DNA from 2 places in the Rhizobium sp. SRDI943 genome. Region 2 is predicted to be linked to the other one. Evidence: predicted binding sites of a transcription regulator. Region 2 holds the regulator's gene; the other holds the start of a gene.

Region 1 (7,466 bases), 650 kb from region 2:
CCTGGGTCAGTCGGTCGATCAGGCGAAGGCCCTTTGCCGCCAGCAGCAGCACCAATGTGGCGAGAATCAGCAGGCCGGCACACAGCGCCAGGATCCGCGTCAGGTGTATGTGCGAGCGCGTCGACAGGTTTTCGCCGGTCTCGTGAATATCCTGTGCGGCCTCGATCATCCTCTGCTGCAGGAAGCTCATGCGCTCGCTCTGCGCGGCGGCCCAGACGTCATGCACCGCGCGTGTCGGCCGCGCTCCGGCGAGAATGGCATCGGTGATCGCATTCGCCTTTACCTGGCTGGCGCTGCCAAGATAAGCGACGATGTTGCGCACGACCGGCGCGGAGGAATGGAAAACCATGTGATCCATGCCCTCGCCGAGCATGACCTTGCCCTGCACGAAGAGCTCGACCGGCAATCTGGCGGAAACCCCCTGGTTGAGATAACGGGTGCCGATCCCGGTGATCAGCCTTTCGCCGTAATAGGTCAGCAGGATGCCCATCAGCTGGTTGGATTTCTCAAGCAGCACCGGATCGCTGATCAGCGGTGAAAGCGCATCGACGACGGCAAGCTGCTTGAGAGCCGCATACCAGTAAATGGAACCGGGATCGCTGCCGGCATAACGGCCCTGGTCGACGGCGCTGCGCGCCGCGACGATACGGCTGTAGGCAAGGCTGAGAATCGATAATTCGCCGACGAGCCCCTCGTCGAGCGCCTCGCGGGAGGGCAGGCTGGCATAAAAAGCGCGGCGTTCGCGATCGAGCGTCACCCGGCTTTGCTGCATGTCGATAGCAGTCATGTCGCTGGGATCTGCGAGGTAGCGGCGGGTGGCGCCAATTTCAGTCAGAATCTCCGTGGCGGCGATCGACCCGCCACGGGCAAGCACATCGGCGAACTGCCGGTCCTTTTCGAGGTTCCAGTAATGATTGACCGAAGAACGTATGACGACGACGCCTTCAATGAGCATGAAGACGAAGGGCAGCATGATGGCGGCCAGGATAACCTTTTTAATGGTTTCGAACTTCATCGCCAATCGCCACGGTGATCAAAACGTCGGTCGTGCGCGACCAATTGACGGCGAGCTTAACAACAATCCTTAAAAAACTGATAAACCGGCATGTCCCTAGATTTCGGGACGAATGAAGTCGCGTGTCTCGGCGTCCATGACCCAGAGTTCACCAGTCGAAATGTCGAACCAGGCGCCGTGGAGATGCAGGTTTCCCGCTTCCTCGAGCGCCTTGATGTCGGGAAAGCTTCTGAGATTGTTGATCGAATTGCGGATGGAGACACGCTCCAGCGCCGTCTGCCGCTCGGCGGCCGTCATCACGTCGTTGCTCTGGATCTGCTCGGCGGCAGGTTTGACCAGCGACATCCAGCGGCCGATGAAATCGCCGGGCGACAATGGCTCGGCATTCGGATCGAGCGCTGAACGGATGCCGCCGCAGCGGCCGTGACCCATCACGACGATATCCGAGACCTTCAGCACCTGCACGGCAAATTCGAGTGCGGCCGACGTCGAATGAAAATGGCCATCCGGCTCGTAGGGCGGGACCATGTTGGCAACGTTGCGAATGACGAAGAGCTCGCCCGGGCCGGCATCGAAGATCAGCTCCGGTGCCGCGCGAGAATCCGAACAGGCAATGACAAGCGTATGGGGACTTTGACCATTTTCGGCAAGCTGCCGATACCTGTCGCGGGCGTCGGAATAGCGCCCGTTCATGAAGTTGCGATAGCCGTCCAGAAGAGGGTTTGGAAAACGCTGCATGCTTCTGGATTAGCGCGCGCGGACGACAAGATCAACTGCTGCACCGCAAAATGAACATATTGGCAGATGGGTCACTTTTTCCGTCGCTGCGCCGGGTGCACGAGCCGGCGCATCTGCACCATGGCCATCGGCGTCGAAAGGCTGGAAGCATCGCTCGCCAGCATCAACTCGTTGCTGCCGCGCTTGACGGCCCGCGCAAGCACCTCGAAGACGCTGGCCGTGGCAAGTTGCAGCGCCTTTTCGTCCTCGAGCCCGGAAAGCAGGCGCGACAGGAAGACGGCGGCAAGTAGGTCGCCTAGACCATTCGGCGGGTTTTCGACGACACGGTGCTCGGCAAGAAGCGCGTGGCGACCGGAAAGATAAAGATTGCCGGTACCGCCTGCCATCATCGGAACGGCTGAAGTGACGAGCATGCGCGATGGTCCGAGCGCGAGCGCCGCCTCCATGATCGTGCTGTTGTCTTCCAGCGCCGCCCCCGAAAGCCATGCGAGCTCGTACCGGTTCGGCGTCGCGAGCGAGGCAAGCGGAATAAGATGATCGCGAATGGCCTCTGCAGTCGCTTCCGGCACATAAAGGCCGCCGAGATCGCCCATGACGGGATCGCAGACATACAGCAGCTCGGGATTGTTTTGCCGGAGCGCACCGATCAGCCGGGCGACGGAGCGCGCCTGGGCAGCATTGCCGAAATAGCCCGAAAGCACCGCCTTGACTTCGCCGATCCAGGGTGCGCGGATCAGGTCGTCGATCGCCGCGTCGAAATCCGCTTCCGCAAAAGTCAGTCGCGTCGAGCGGCCGTGGCCGGGATGCCAGGGAAGCACGATGGTCGGCATGGCCCAGACCGGATGACCGAGCGTCTCCAAAGCAAAGACGGCTGCCCGGTTTCCGACCGAGCCACGCACAACATGGCTGGAAATGACGATGACTGCGCCCGCTGCATTTTCCGACATGATACTCGATATCCGAATGACGATCGCCGTTGATGATCTTTTTGACGCCACGCTGTCAACCATTCTTCATGCGAGCATGGAAATGTGCGGCAGAACGAAAAGAACCACAGACGGGCTTCCCTTTCGAATGGCGACGAGAGCGGAAAATCTCTAAAAATCTCTCGTTTCAAGCATCAAAAATCACCAAAACATCTCTTCGGACCGCTCTTTTAGAGATTTTTTCGAGGAATCTTCTGCTAGCTTGCGAAAAATCAGACATTGAGGGAGGCGATCCATGGCTGCCAGAAACAATCCGAAACGGGAAAAGCAGGTCGAAAGCGCGCGCAAGATCGCCAAAGCGACGGGTGAGGCGCATCTCGATCCGGAAATTCTCTTCGGCCGGGCAAGCAATGACGATCTCGAGCTCTACACGCCGGAAATGCTGGCACTCTCCGCCGTGCATTCGGCAAAGGAACTCGACGCCTGGAACGGCAAGGCGCCTCGCGTCAGCATCGACACCATTGCCGATGTAACGCCCGGTGGCATCGCGGTTTCGGTGCTTTCAGTCACCGACCAGAACATGCCTTTTCTGTTTGAATCGGTCATGGGCGAAGTCACGAGCACCTATCGCGACCTGTTCATGGCCGTGCATCCCATCCTGATCATGGAAAAGGGCAAGGCGCCGGCGCACTATTCCGCCGATCACCCAAGCGATCCGGTCAACCGCGTCAGCCATATCCAGCTTCATGTCGCGCCGCTCAATTCCGCCCAGGCCGCCGATCTCGTGAAACGTATCGAAAAAGTCCTCGAACAGGTCCGCCTGTCGGTTTCCGACTGGAAGCCGATGCTTTCCAAGATCGACGGAGTGATTGCAGAGCTTGCGGCCAATGGCGCCAGCCGGAAGAAGGCCGATCGCGACGAAGCCGTCGCTTTCCTGACCTGGCTGCGCGATGAGAATTTCACGTTCCTCGGCATGCGTGAATACGTCTATTCCGGCAAGGGGACCGATGCCAGGGTCGAACGCGACAAGGGTGCTGGCCTCGGCATCCTCTCCAATCCCGATGTTCTGGTGCTGCGCACCGGCAAGGACGCCGTGACGACGACACCTGAAATCCTTGCCTTCCTCGACGGCCCGGACTTCCTGATCGTCACCAAGGCGAACGTGAAATCGATCGTCCATCGCCGGGCCTATATGGATTATGTCGGCGTCAAGCGCTTCGACGCGGAGGGCAACGTCACCGGCGAACTGCGCATCGTCGGCCTTTTCACCTCGACCGCCTATACCTCGCTCGCCTCGGAAATCCCGCTGCTGCGCTCCAAGATCGAGAAGGTGAAAGAACATTTCGGCTTCGACCCGATGAGCCATTCCGGCCGCATGCTCGACAACACGCTGGAATCCTATCCGCGCGACGACCTTTTCCAGATCGACACGACGCTGCTTGCAAGTTTCGCCGAACAGATCAACGACTTGGCCGATCGGCCGCGCGTCCGCGTCCTGCCGCGCATCGACCATTTCGACCGCTTCGTCTCGGTGATCATCTACGTGCCGCGCGAGGAGTATGACTCGATCGTCCGCGAACGGATCGGCACCTATCTGAAGACTGTCTATGACGGCCGTGTCTCGGCCTATTATCCGGCTTTCCCGGAAGGCGGCGTGGCGCGCGTGCATTTCATCATCGGCCGCTCGGGCGGCAAGACGCCACGCATTCCGCAGGCAAAGCTCGAGCAGGTGATCCGCGAAATCACCGCCCGCTGGGACGACCGTTTCGAGGCGCTGGCAGGCGCCAAGGCGCCGAAGATATCCGTCGACCAAGCCTTCCAGGATTCCTTCACTCCGGAGGAAACCGTGGCTGACCTCGCCGATATCGGTGCCTGCGCCGCCGGCGAACCACTGCGCATCCAGTTCTACCATCGGCAGGAAGAACAGGGCCGCACCCTTTCCTTGAAGATCTTCCACGCCGGCGGTCAGCTGGCGCTGTCGCGCCGCGTGCCGCTTCTCGAGAATCTCGGCTTCAACGTCGTCAGTGAACGCACTTTCGACATCGGGGTGCCGGCCGCCGATGGAGAAAAGAAACTCGTCGTGCTGCACGACATGGAGCTCGAGGCCCGCAATGGCGGTGAGATCGATCTGCAGCGTTACGGCGCCGCCCTCGAGGAAGGCTTCGTCGCCGCCTTCGCCGGCACGATCGACAATGACAGCTTCAACCGGCTGATCCTTTCGGCCGGGCTCTCGGCGCGCGAGACGAACGTGCTGCGCGCCTACGCGCGTTATCTCCGCCAGGCCGGCATCGCCTATTCGCAGGATTATATCGCGACGACGCTCGACAAATATCCCGGTGTCGCCGCCACTATCTTTCGTCTCTTCCATGACACGCTCGACACCAGGCTTTCGGAGAAGATCCGCGTCAAGAAGCTTGCCGAACTGCACCAGGCGATCGAGGCCGAGCTTGCCGACGTGCCGAGCCTCGACGACGACCGTATCCTGCGCCGCTACGTCAACATCGTCGATGCGACGCTGCGCACCAATTATTTCCAGAAGAACCCGGATGGTTTGCCGAAAGCGATGCTGGCCTTCAAGCTTGATCCGCATCTGGTCGACGGGCTGCCGCAGCCGAAACCCTTCCGCGAGATGTTCGTCTATGGCGTCGAGGTGGAAGGCGTGCACCTGCGCTTCGGCAAGGTGGCGCGCGGTGGCCTGCGCTGGTCGGATCGCGCCGAGGATTACCGCACTGAGGTGCTCGGCCTCGTCAAGGCGCAGCAGGTCAAGAACGCGGTCATCGTGCCGGTCGGCGCCAAGGGTGGCTTCTATCCGAAGAAGCTCCCCATCGGCGGCAGCCGCGACGAGATCTTCAATGCCGGCCGCGAGGCCTACAAGACCTATATCCGCACGCTGCTTTCGATCACCGACAATATAGTAGGCGCCGATATCGTGCCGCCGAAGGATACGGTCAGGCTCGACGGTGACGATCCCTATTTCGTTGTCGCCGCCGACAAGGGCACCGCGACCTTCTCCGATACCGCCAATGCACTGGCGCAGGAAGCTGGCTTCTGGCTGGACGACGCCTTTGCCTCCGGCGGCTCAGCCGGTTACGACCACAAGAAGATGGGCATCACCGCCCGCGGCGCCTGGGAAACCGCAAAACGCCATTTCCGCGAGATGGACATCGACATCCAGACGACGCCTTTCACCGTCGCCGGCGTCGGCGACATGTCGGGCGACGTCTTCGGCAACGGCATGCTGCTCTCTGCGAAGATCCGACTCATTGCCGCCTTCGATCACCGCGACATCATCATCGATCCCGACCCCGATATGGAAAAGACGCTGGCTGAGCGCCAGCGGCTCTTCGACCTGCCGCGTTCAAGCTGGCAGGATTTCGACAAGAGCGTACTGTCGAAGGGTGCAATGATCATTTCGCGCGCAGCGAAATCGGTGACGCTGACGCCGGAAGCGGTTGCCGCTATCGGCATCGACAAGGCCGTGGCCACGCCCTTCGAGATCATGACGGCGATCCTGAAGAGCCCGGTCGACCTGCTCTGGTTCGGCGGCATCGGCACCTATGTGAAAGCGCCGTCGGAAACCGATGCCGAAGTCGGCGACCGCGCCAACGACCCGATTCGCGTCGCGGCGACAGAGGTGCGCGCCAAGGTGATCGGCGAGGGCGCAAACCTCGGTGTTACTCAGAAAGGCCGAATCGCCTACGGTCTGAAAGGTGGGCGCTGCAACTCCGACGCCATCGACAACTCGGCCGGCGTCAACACCTCGGACGTCGAGGTCAACATCAAGATCGCGTTGGCAGCCGCCATGCATGACGGGCGCCTGACACGCGCAAAACGCGACCAGCTTCTTTCTTCGATGACCGGCGAAGTGGCGACCTTGGTGCTGCGCAACAACTACCTGCAGTCGCTGGCGATCTCACTGACAGAACGCAAGGGCACAGCAAACGGTCTGCAGCTTGGCCGCTTCATGACTGTGCTTGAGGGCGCCGGCCAGCTGAACCGCAAAGTCGAGACGCTGCCGGACGACCAGACCCTGGCCGAACGCTATACAGCCGGCAAGCCGCTGACGCGGCCGGAAATCGGCGTGCTGGTATCCTATGCCAAGATCGTACTCTTCGACGCGCTGGCCGCAAGCGATCTGCCGGACGATCCCTACTTCATCGCCACGCTTTTGAATTATTTCCCTGTGAAGATGCAGAAGTCGAATGCCGGCGATATCACCAGCCACCGCCTGAAGCGCGAAATCGTCGCGACCGTGCTTGCCAACGAAGCGATCAACCGTGGCGGACCAAGCTTCACCGTCGCCATGATGGACGCGACGGCAGCTTCGGCACCGGAAGTGGTGCGCGCCGCAATCGTTGCCCGCGACGGTTTCGACCTGCCCCGCCTCTGGGCCGAGACGGACGCCCTGGACGGCAAGATAGCAGGCGAGATGCAGAACCGCATCTACGAGGAGATCGGCCACAGCTTTGTCGTGCTGACGCGCCTGCTGCTGAAGACGGGCATGACCAAGGCCGATATGGCGGAAGTGATTAGCCGGCTGCAGGCGGCCCTGAAGAAGCTGAAAACCGCCTTCGCCGGACAGGTGGCCGGCGAGGTCGCCGTGCGCCAGGCGGAGTACAGCCAGGCGGGCCTGCCCGAAAAACTTGCGGCCGAGATCGCCAGCCTCCCGATCTTCGCACTGGTGCCGGAGATCATGCAGATCGCAGAACGCACTGGTGAACCGCTGGTGCGCGCCGCCGAGAACTACATCGCCGTGTCGCAGACCTTCCGTATCGGCAGGCTGCTGG
Region 2 (7,466 bases):
TCGTCGAATACGGCCTCGTTGCCGCTCCGGATGCCGAGCGCGAAGCGATCCGCAAGGAAGTCGAAGCAGGCAAGTCCATGTAATGATGATCTTGCCGGCGCGGTGCCTTTTGGCCCGCGCCGGCATTGCTTATGTCCCTGCGCCGGCATGTCCGCTGCAGGGTTGAATTCCTTCTCCATGATTGGAAGCCGAAGGCAGGCTGATGAAGCTGCCGGGCTTTTTGGGGGCTATGGGCCTGGGGACGTAACGAATGAGCACTTCCATCATACTTTTGTGCCTTGTGGTGATCGGTGCCGCCGCCTATCTGGTCGCGCGCAGCCGTGCCACGGCGCTTGCCGGAGGCCGATCCTCCGCATTGCATTCACGGCCGGCCTATTACGGTGCCTATGCGGCGATCTGGGCAGTTCTTCCCGCCCTGCTCGTCCTCTGCCTCTGGCTCTCCATCAGCCCCGGCATCATCCAGTCCTCGGTTCGCGGCGCGTTTCCCGACGATATCAAGGCGCAAGCCGCAGTCGAGCAAGATCTCGGCTATTCGACGGTGGCGACGGTTGCCCGCGGTATGACAATGCTGACCTCGGATGAAACTGCCGCAGTCGCCAACGATCCGGCTGCGCTGCAGGCCAAGCTCCTCGAAAAGGGCGTGCCGCTTGCCAGCCAGCCGCTGCCTTACATGCTCGACGCCGCCAAAAAGCTCAACGCCATGAGCATGACCAGCCGCATCGCCATGACGGCTGTTGTCTTCGCACTCGCCGTTGCCGGCGCCTTCTATGCGTTGCGTTCCATCGCTCCGCGCTTCCGCGCCCGCAACCGGGTCGAGCGCGTCATGCTCTGGGGCCTGCTGCTTGCCTCCTCGATCGCCATCCTGACGACGATCGGCATCGTCTTCTCCATGCTGTCGGAAGCCGCCCGCTTCTTTGCGGCCGTTCCCGCCATGGACTTCTTCTTCGGCACCGTCTGGGATCCACGCTTTGCCGGCGCCGGCAGCTCGTCCTTCGGCCAGTTCGGCTTGATCCCGCTACTGCTCGGCACGGTCTATATCGGCCTGGTCGCCATGCTGGTCGCCGTGCCGGTCGGCCTCTTTGCCGCCATCTACATGGCCGAATACGCCTCGCCGAAGCTGCGCGGCGTCGCCAAACCGCTCCTCGAAGTGCTCGCCGGTATTCCGACGATCGTCTACGGCTTCTTCGCGCTCGTCACCGTCGGCCCGTTCCTGCGCGATTTCTCAGCCCAGATCAGCGGCCTGCTCTCCGGCAACTACAGCAACTTCATCCAGGCGCAGAGCGTTCTGACGGCCGGCATCGTCATGGGCATCATGCTGATCCCTTACGTCTCTTCGCTGTCGGACGACATCATCACCGCCGTGCCGCGGACCTTGCGTGACGGTTCGCTCGGTCTTGGTGCCACACGCTCCGAAACCATCAAGAAAGTGGTCTTGCCCGCAGCCCTTCCCGGCATTGTCGGCGCATTGCTGATGACGGCCTCGCGCGCCATCGGCGAAACCATGATCGTCGTGCTGGCCGCCGGTGTCGCCGCCCGCATCCAGATCAACCCCTTCGAGCCGATGACGACGGTGACCGTCAAGATCGTCAACCAGCTGACCGGCGACCTTGAGTTCACCTCGCCGCAGACGCTGGTTGCCTTTGCCCTTGGCATCACCCTGTTCTGCATCACGCTTTGCCTCAATATCTATGCGCTCTACATCGTGCGCAAATACCGGGAGCAGTACGAATGACGGATATTGTTTCTCCCACATCAGGCGTCACCGTTTCCAAGGCGCCAGTGCGCCGCGATATCGGCATCAAGCGCCGCTACGCCGCCGAGCGCCGGTTCCAGGCCTATGGCATCGCCGCCATCACCTTCGGTCTCGTCTTCCTGTTCATCCTGCTGTGGACGGTGATCGGCAAGGGCTACACCGCCTTCCAGCAGACGGCGATCACCCTGCCGATCGAATTCTCCGAGAAGACGATCGACCCGAACAACAAGCGTGCGACCGACCCTTCGGTGCTGATCGCCGCCAACTACCCGGTTCTGCTGCGCGACGCGATCGTCAAGCAGCTGAACGTCAATGCCGCAAGCCGTCCCGACGTGCGCGATGCATCCGCCATGCTCTCCAAGGGTGCGCCGGTCCAGCTGCGCGACATGGTCGTTGCCGATCCGTCGATCATCGGCAAGACGGTCAATGTCACGGTGCTCGCCGACGCCAATGTCGACAGCGCCAATAAGGGCCAGATCGATCTCTCGGTCGATGAGAAGAACCGCAAGGTCAACGATAAGCAGGTCGGCTGGATGAACGAGCTGAAGGCGAGCGGCGCTCTCCACAAGCAGTTCAACACCGGCCTCTTCGTCAACGGCAACTCCAGCCGTCCGGAGGCCGCAGGCCTCGGCGTCGCCCTCATCGGCTCGCTCTACCTGATGCTGATCGTCCTCGTGCTCGCTCTGCCGATCGGCGTTGCCGCCTCGATCTATCTCGAGGAGTTCGCGCCGAAGAACAAGCTGACGGACCTGATCGAGGTCAACATCAACAACCTCGCCGCGGTCCCTTCGATCGTCTACGGCCTGCTTGGTCTGTCCGTCTTCATCAACTTCATCGGCCTGCCGCGCTCGGCCTCGCTGGTCGGTGGCCTGGTGCTGACGCTGATGACCCTGCCGACGATCATCATCGCGACGCGCGCCGCCCTTCGCGCCGTGCCGCCGTCGATCCGTGCCGCAGCCCTCGGCCTCGGCGCTTCGAAGATGCAGATGGTGTTCCACCATGTGCTGCCGCTCGCCATGCCCGGCATCCTCACCGGCACGATCATCGGCCTGGCGCATGCGCTCGGCGAAACCGCGCCGCTGCTTCTGATCGGCATGGTCGCCTTCGTCGCCAACGCGCCGACGACACCGCTCGATCCCTCGACGGCTCTGCCCGTACAGGTCTATATGTGGGCCAACGAGGCCGAACGTGCCTTCGTTGAGCGTACTTCGGGTGCCATCATCGTCCTGCTCCTGTTCCTGATCGTCATGAACATGGGCGCCATCCTCTTGCGTCGTCGCTTCGAGCGCCGCTGGTAAACGGAGTTACAAGATCATGAACATGTTGACGGAAGCTGCAGTTGAAAAGGCGCTGGATCACAAGATGAGCAACGTCCCGTATAAGATGATCGGAAAGGATGTCTCGGTTTACTACGGCGAAAAGCGCGCGCTATTCGATGTGAACCTGAACATCCGCGAAAACACCGTAACCGCCCTGATCGGCCCGTCCGGCTGCGGCAAGTCGACCTTCCTGCGCAGCCTCAACCGCATGAACGACACGATCGACGGCTGCCGCGTCACCGGCAAGATCACGCTCGACACCGACGATATCTATGATCCCGATATCGACGTCGTCGAACTTCGCGCCCGCGTCGGCATGGTCTTCCAGAAGCCGAACCCGTTCCCGAAGACGATCTATGAAAACGTCTCCTACGGCCCGCGCATCCATGGCCTCGCCAAGTCGAAGGCCGATCTCGACCAAATCGTCGAGACCAGCCTGCAGCGCGCCGGCCTCTGGAACGAGGTCAAGGACCGCGTGCACGAGTCCGGCACCGGCCTGTCGGGCGGTCAGCAGCAGCGCCTCTGCATTGCCCGTGCCGTCGCCGTCAGCCCGGAAGTGATCCTGATGGACGAGCCCTGCTCGGCGCTCGACCCGATCGCCACCGCCAAGGTCGAGGAGCTGATCCACGAGCTGCGCGAGAACTACACGATCGTCATCGTCACCCACTCCATGCAGCAGGCCGCGCGTGTTTCGCAGCGCACCGCCATGTTCCACCTCGGCAATCTCGTCGAGGAGAACGACACCGACAAGATGTTCACCAATCCCGACGATCCGCGCACCCAGGACTACATCATGGGTCGCTTCGGCTGATTTTGGCGTCACCAAGCCTTTCCGTTATTCGAGGATAAAGCCCCATGGCATCGACACATATTTATTCTGCCTATGATGATGATCTGAAGTTCCTGTCCAGGCGGATTTCCGAAATGGGCGGCCTGGCCGAGCAGATGGTCGCCGAAGCCGTGCGGGCGCTCGTCAACGGCGATACCGCGCTGGCGCAGAAGGTCATCTCCGACGATGTGATCCTCGATCACGCCGAACGCGAAATCGGCGACAAGGCGATCGTCACCATCGCCCGCCGCCAGCCGATGGCCGCGGACCTGCGCGAAATCATGGGTTCGATCCGCATCGCCGCCGATCTCGAACGTGTCGGCGACCTCGGCAAGAACACTGCCAAGCGCGTCATCGCCGTCCAAAGCACCGGCGTTCCCCGCAAGCTCGCCCGCGGCCTCGAGCATCTGTCCGAGCTGGCGCTCGTCCAGCTCAAGGAAGTGCTCGACGTCTACACCAATCGTTCCGCCGACAAGGCGAATGCGATCCGCGAACGCGACAACGAGATCGACGCGATGTACACCTCGCTGTTCCGCGAGCTCCTGACCTACATGATGGAAGATCCGCGCAACATCACCAGCTGCACGCATCTTCTCTTCTGCGCCAAGAACATCGAGCGCATCGGCGACCACGCCACCAACATCGCCGAGACGATCTATTACATGACGACAGGCGCGCAGCCGGAAGGCGATCGGCCGAAGGACGACAGCGCCAACACCGTCGGCGCGGTCACCGAATAACTGCCCACACCCCGCCGCTTGCGTGCGCGCCCGTCCGGGCGCGCAAAGAGGTCGCAGCCAATTTTTAAATTTGCGCAGGATGCATTGCTTAAATCACCCTGGTTTAAGGATCATGCGCGAGGAGACCGACACGCATGATCCCGAGAGTTGCAGTTGTTGAAGACGAAGAAGCCCTCAGCGTGCTTCTTCGCTACAATCTCGAAGCGGAAGGCTTCGAGGTCGATACCATCCTTCGTGGCGACGAAGCCGAAATGCGGCTTCAGGAGCGCACGCCCGATCTTCTCATCCTTGATTGGATGCTGCCCGGCGTCTCCGGCATCGAGCTCTGCCGGCGCCTGCGCATGCGGCCGGAGACCGAGCGTCTGCCGATCATCATGCTGACGGCGCGCGGCGAAGAGAGCGAGCGTGTCCGCGGATTGTCGACGGGCGCCGACGACTATGTCGTCAAGCCCTTCTCGACCCCCGAGCTCGTTGCCCGCGTCAAGGCGATGCTGCGTCGCGCCCGTCCCGAGGTGCTGTCGACGGTGCTGAAATGCGGTGACATCGAACTTGACCGTGAGACCCATCGCGTCCATCGCAAGACCCGCGAAGTCCGCCTCGGCCCCACCGAATTCCGCCTGCTGGAATTCCTGATGTCGTCGCCGGGCCGGGTCTTCTCCCGCTCACAGCTGTTGGATGGTGTCTGGGGCCACGATATCTATGTCGACGAGCGCACCGTCGACGTCCATGTCGGCCGCCTGCGCAAGGCGCTGAATTTCTCCAACATGCAGGACGTCATCCGCACCGTCCGCGGCGCCGGTTATTCGATGGAAGCCTGAGGGCTTTTTCGTCATGCTCGGGCTTGTCCCGCTGCTGTCCGGTTCGCGGCGATGGACTGCCCCTCATCTGGCTGCCGCCACCTTCTCCCCGTAAACGGGGCGAAGGGGATATGCCGCGACCTCTCCGTTCCCCACAACCTCGTGCAGGGCACGTCCCCTCGCCCCGTTTACGGGGAGAGGGTTAGGGTGAGGGGCAGCCATCCCCGCAATGAGCGCTTCCATCCGCGCATAAAAAAACGGGCCACTTGGCCCGTTTTCTGCATTCTAACGATGGTCAGCCCGTTCAGCTGGCCCGCGCCGCTGCCCGGCGGCGTTCGTTCACCGGCTGGTAGGCGAGCTTCTGGTGATAGCTGCAATATGGCGAATTGTCGGGGGATTCGCAGCCGCAGAAATGGAAGTCGTCCTTCAGCGGATCGCCGACCGGCCACTTGCAGGTGCGTTCGGTCAGTTCCGTCAGGCCGAGGCGGCGGGAAATCGGCACCACCACATTGCCTCTCGGCACGTATTCCATTTCCTCGATCGTTTCGATCTCGATCTCTTCCTTCAGCATCGTCGCGCCCTGCTGGCGGGTAACGGTGCGGGTGGTGATCCGAGAGGCGAAGTTCGGCGCGCGCGGCGCCGATGTATTGCGCTTCGGCGTTCGCGCCGCGGTGTTGGTGCCGCCGGCCTTGGCACGGCCGGGAAGGCACAGCCGGTGCACTTTACCGATGACCGCGTTTCGGCTGACACCGCCAAGTTGTGCCGCGATCTGGCTCGCGCTCAGTCCTTCGGCCCAAAGCTTCTTGAGTTTCTCGACCCGCTCGTCTGTCCAGTTCATGCCCTGTCTCCACCTTTTGCGTTGGTGATGGCAGAATCCCTCACCGTTGTCCCGGGAGCTCCGAAACAAGAAACGCTTGATCAATTTTGGTGACTAGTTCCGCCGCATGCAGTCTAGTAATTGATCTTTAACCTAGTGTGAGCCTGACTCCGTGACAAGAGTCGCATGAATCCGGATGAATCGAATTCGTAGTTTTCCCCAACTTGCTGTCCCTGCGTGGCATTTCTGCAATAATGCCTGTTGAAGACTGAAAATGCCGCTGTACACCCGTGCTGCATACGCTAAGGGCGCCGTTTTGTTGACATTGCAGCGCGAAAGGGAAATAGTGCCACTCGCCGCCGCAAGGCGGCATTTTTGATTTTTCGGGCCTGGTTTCCTTAGCCGGAGTCATTGCCCGGCAACTTTGATGGAGATCGCGCCATGGCTGAAGCCGCGCCGCTTTATGACACCTATTCTCGTGCCCCGCTGCGGTTCGAGCGAGGCGAGGGCGTATGGCTGATTACCGAAACTGGCGAGCGATATCTCGATTTCGGCGCCGGCGTCGCCGTCACCTCCGTCGGCCACAGCAATCCGCATGTGGTCGGCGCGCTGAAGGAGCAGGCCGACAAGGTCTGGCACCTGTCGAACATCTACGAGATCCCCGGACAGGAGCGTCTGGCTAAACGCCTGACCGACGCCACCTTCGCCGACAAGGTGTTCTTCACCAATTCGGGTGCCGAGGCGCTTGAATGCGCGATCAAGACGGCGCGCCGCTATCAGTTTTCCAAGGGCCATCCCGAGCGCTTCCATATCATCACCTTCGAAGGCGCCTTCCACGGACGGACGCTGGCGATGATCGCCGCCGGTGGCCAGGAAAAATATCTCGAAGGTTTCGGCCCCAAGGCGCCGGGTTTCGATCAGGTGGCTTTCGGCGATATCGAAGCGGTCCGCGCCGCGATCACCGAGGCGACGGCCGCCATCCTCATCGAGCCGGTGCAGGGCGAGGGCGGCGTCCGTCCTGCCACGCCTGAGTTCATGAAGGCGCTTCGCCAGCTCTGCGACGACAACGATCTGCTGTTGATCCTCGACGAGGTCCAGACCGGCGTCGGCCGCACCGGCAAGCTCTTCGCCCATGAATGGTCGGGCATCACACCCGACATCATGGCGGTCGCCAAGGGCATCGGCGGCGGTTTCCCGCTCGGCGCCTGCCT

Evidence for each region. The regulator PhoB, encoded in region 2, activates phosphate uptake and scavenging genes when phosphate is short. The targets are predictions, from matches to a motif close to TGTCATNNANCTGTCAT.
Region 1: AC245Y_RS21865 (NAD-glutamate dehydrogenase) is a predicted target of PhoB. The motif match lies at 2,754-2,770, and genes of this name have one in related genera.

Annotation. Positions count from the first base shown of each region.
Region 1 covers NZ_CM172787.1:4,363,080-4,370,545, forward strand. The annotation lists gene AC245Y_RS21850 (GGDEF domain-containing protein) at 1-1,015, opposite strand, end outside; gene AC245Y_RS21855 (carbonic anhydrase) at 1,112-1,753, opposite strand; gene pdxY (pyridoxal kinase PdxY) at 1,825-2,700, opposite strand; gene AC245Y_RS21865 (NAD-glutamate dehydrogenase) at 2,975-7,466, shown strand, end outside.
Region 2 covers NZ_CM172787.1:177,994-185,459, forward strand. The annotation lists gene AC245Y_RS00905 (substrate-binding domain-containing protein) at 1-83, shown strand, start outside; gene pstC (phosphate ABC transporter permease subunit PstC) at 251-1,732, shown strand; gene pstA (phosphate ABC transporter permease PstA) at 1,729-3,051, shown strand; gene pstB (phosphate ABC transporter ATP-binding protein PstB) at 3,068-3,883, shown strand; gene phoU (phosphate signaling complex protein PhoU) at 3,928-4,641, shown strand; gene phoB (phosphate regulon transcriptional regulator PhoB) at 4,776-5,459, shown strand; gene AC245Y_RS00935 (GcrA family cell cycle regulator) at 5,743-6,276, opposite strand; gene AC245Y_RS00940 (aspartate aminotransferase family protein) at 6,697-7,466, shown strand, end outside.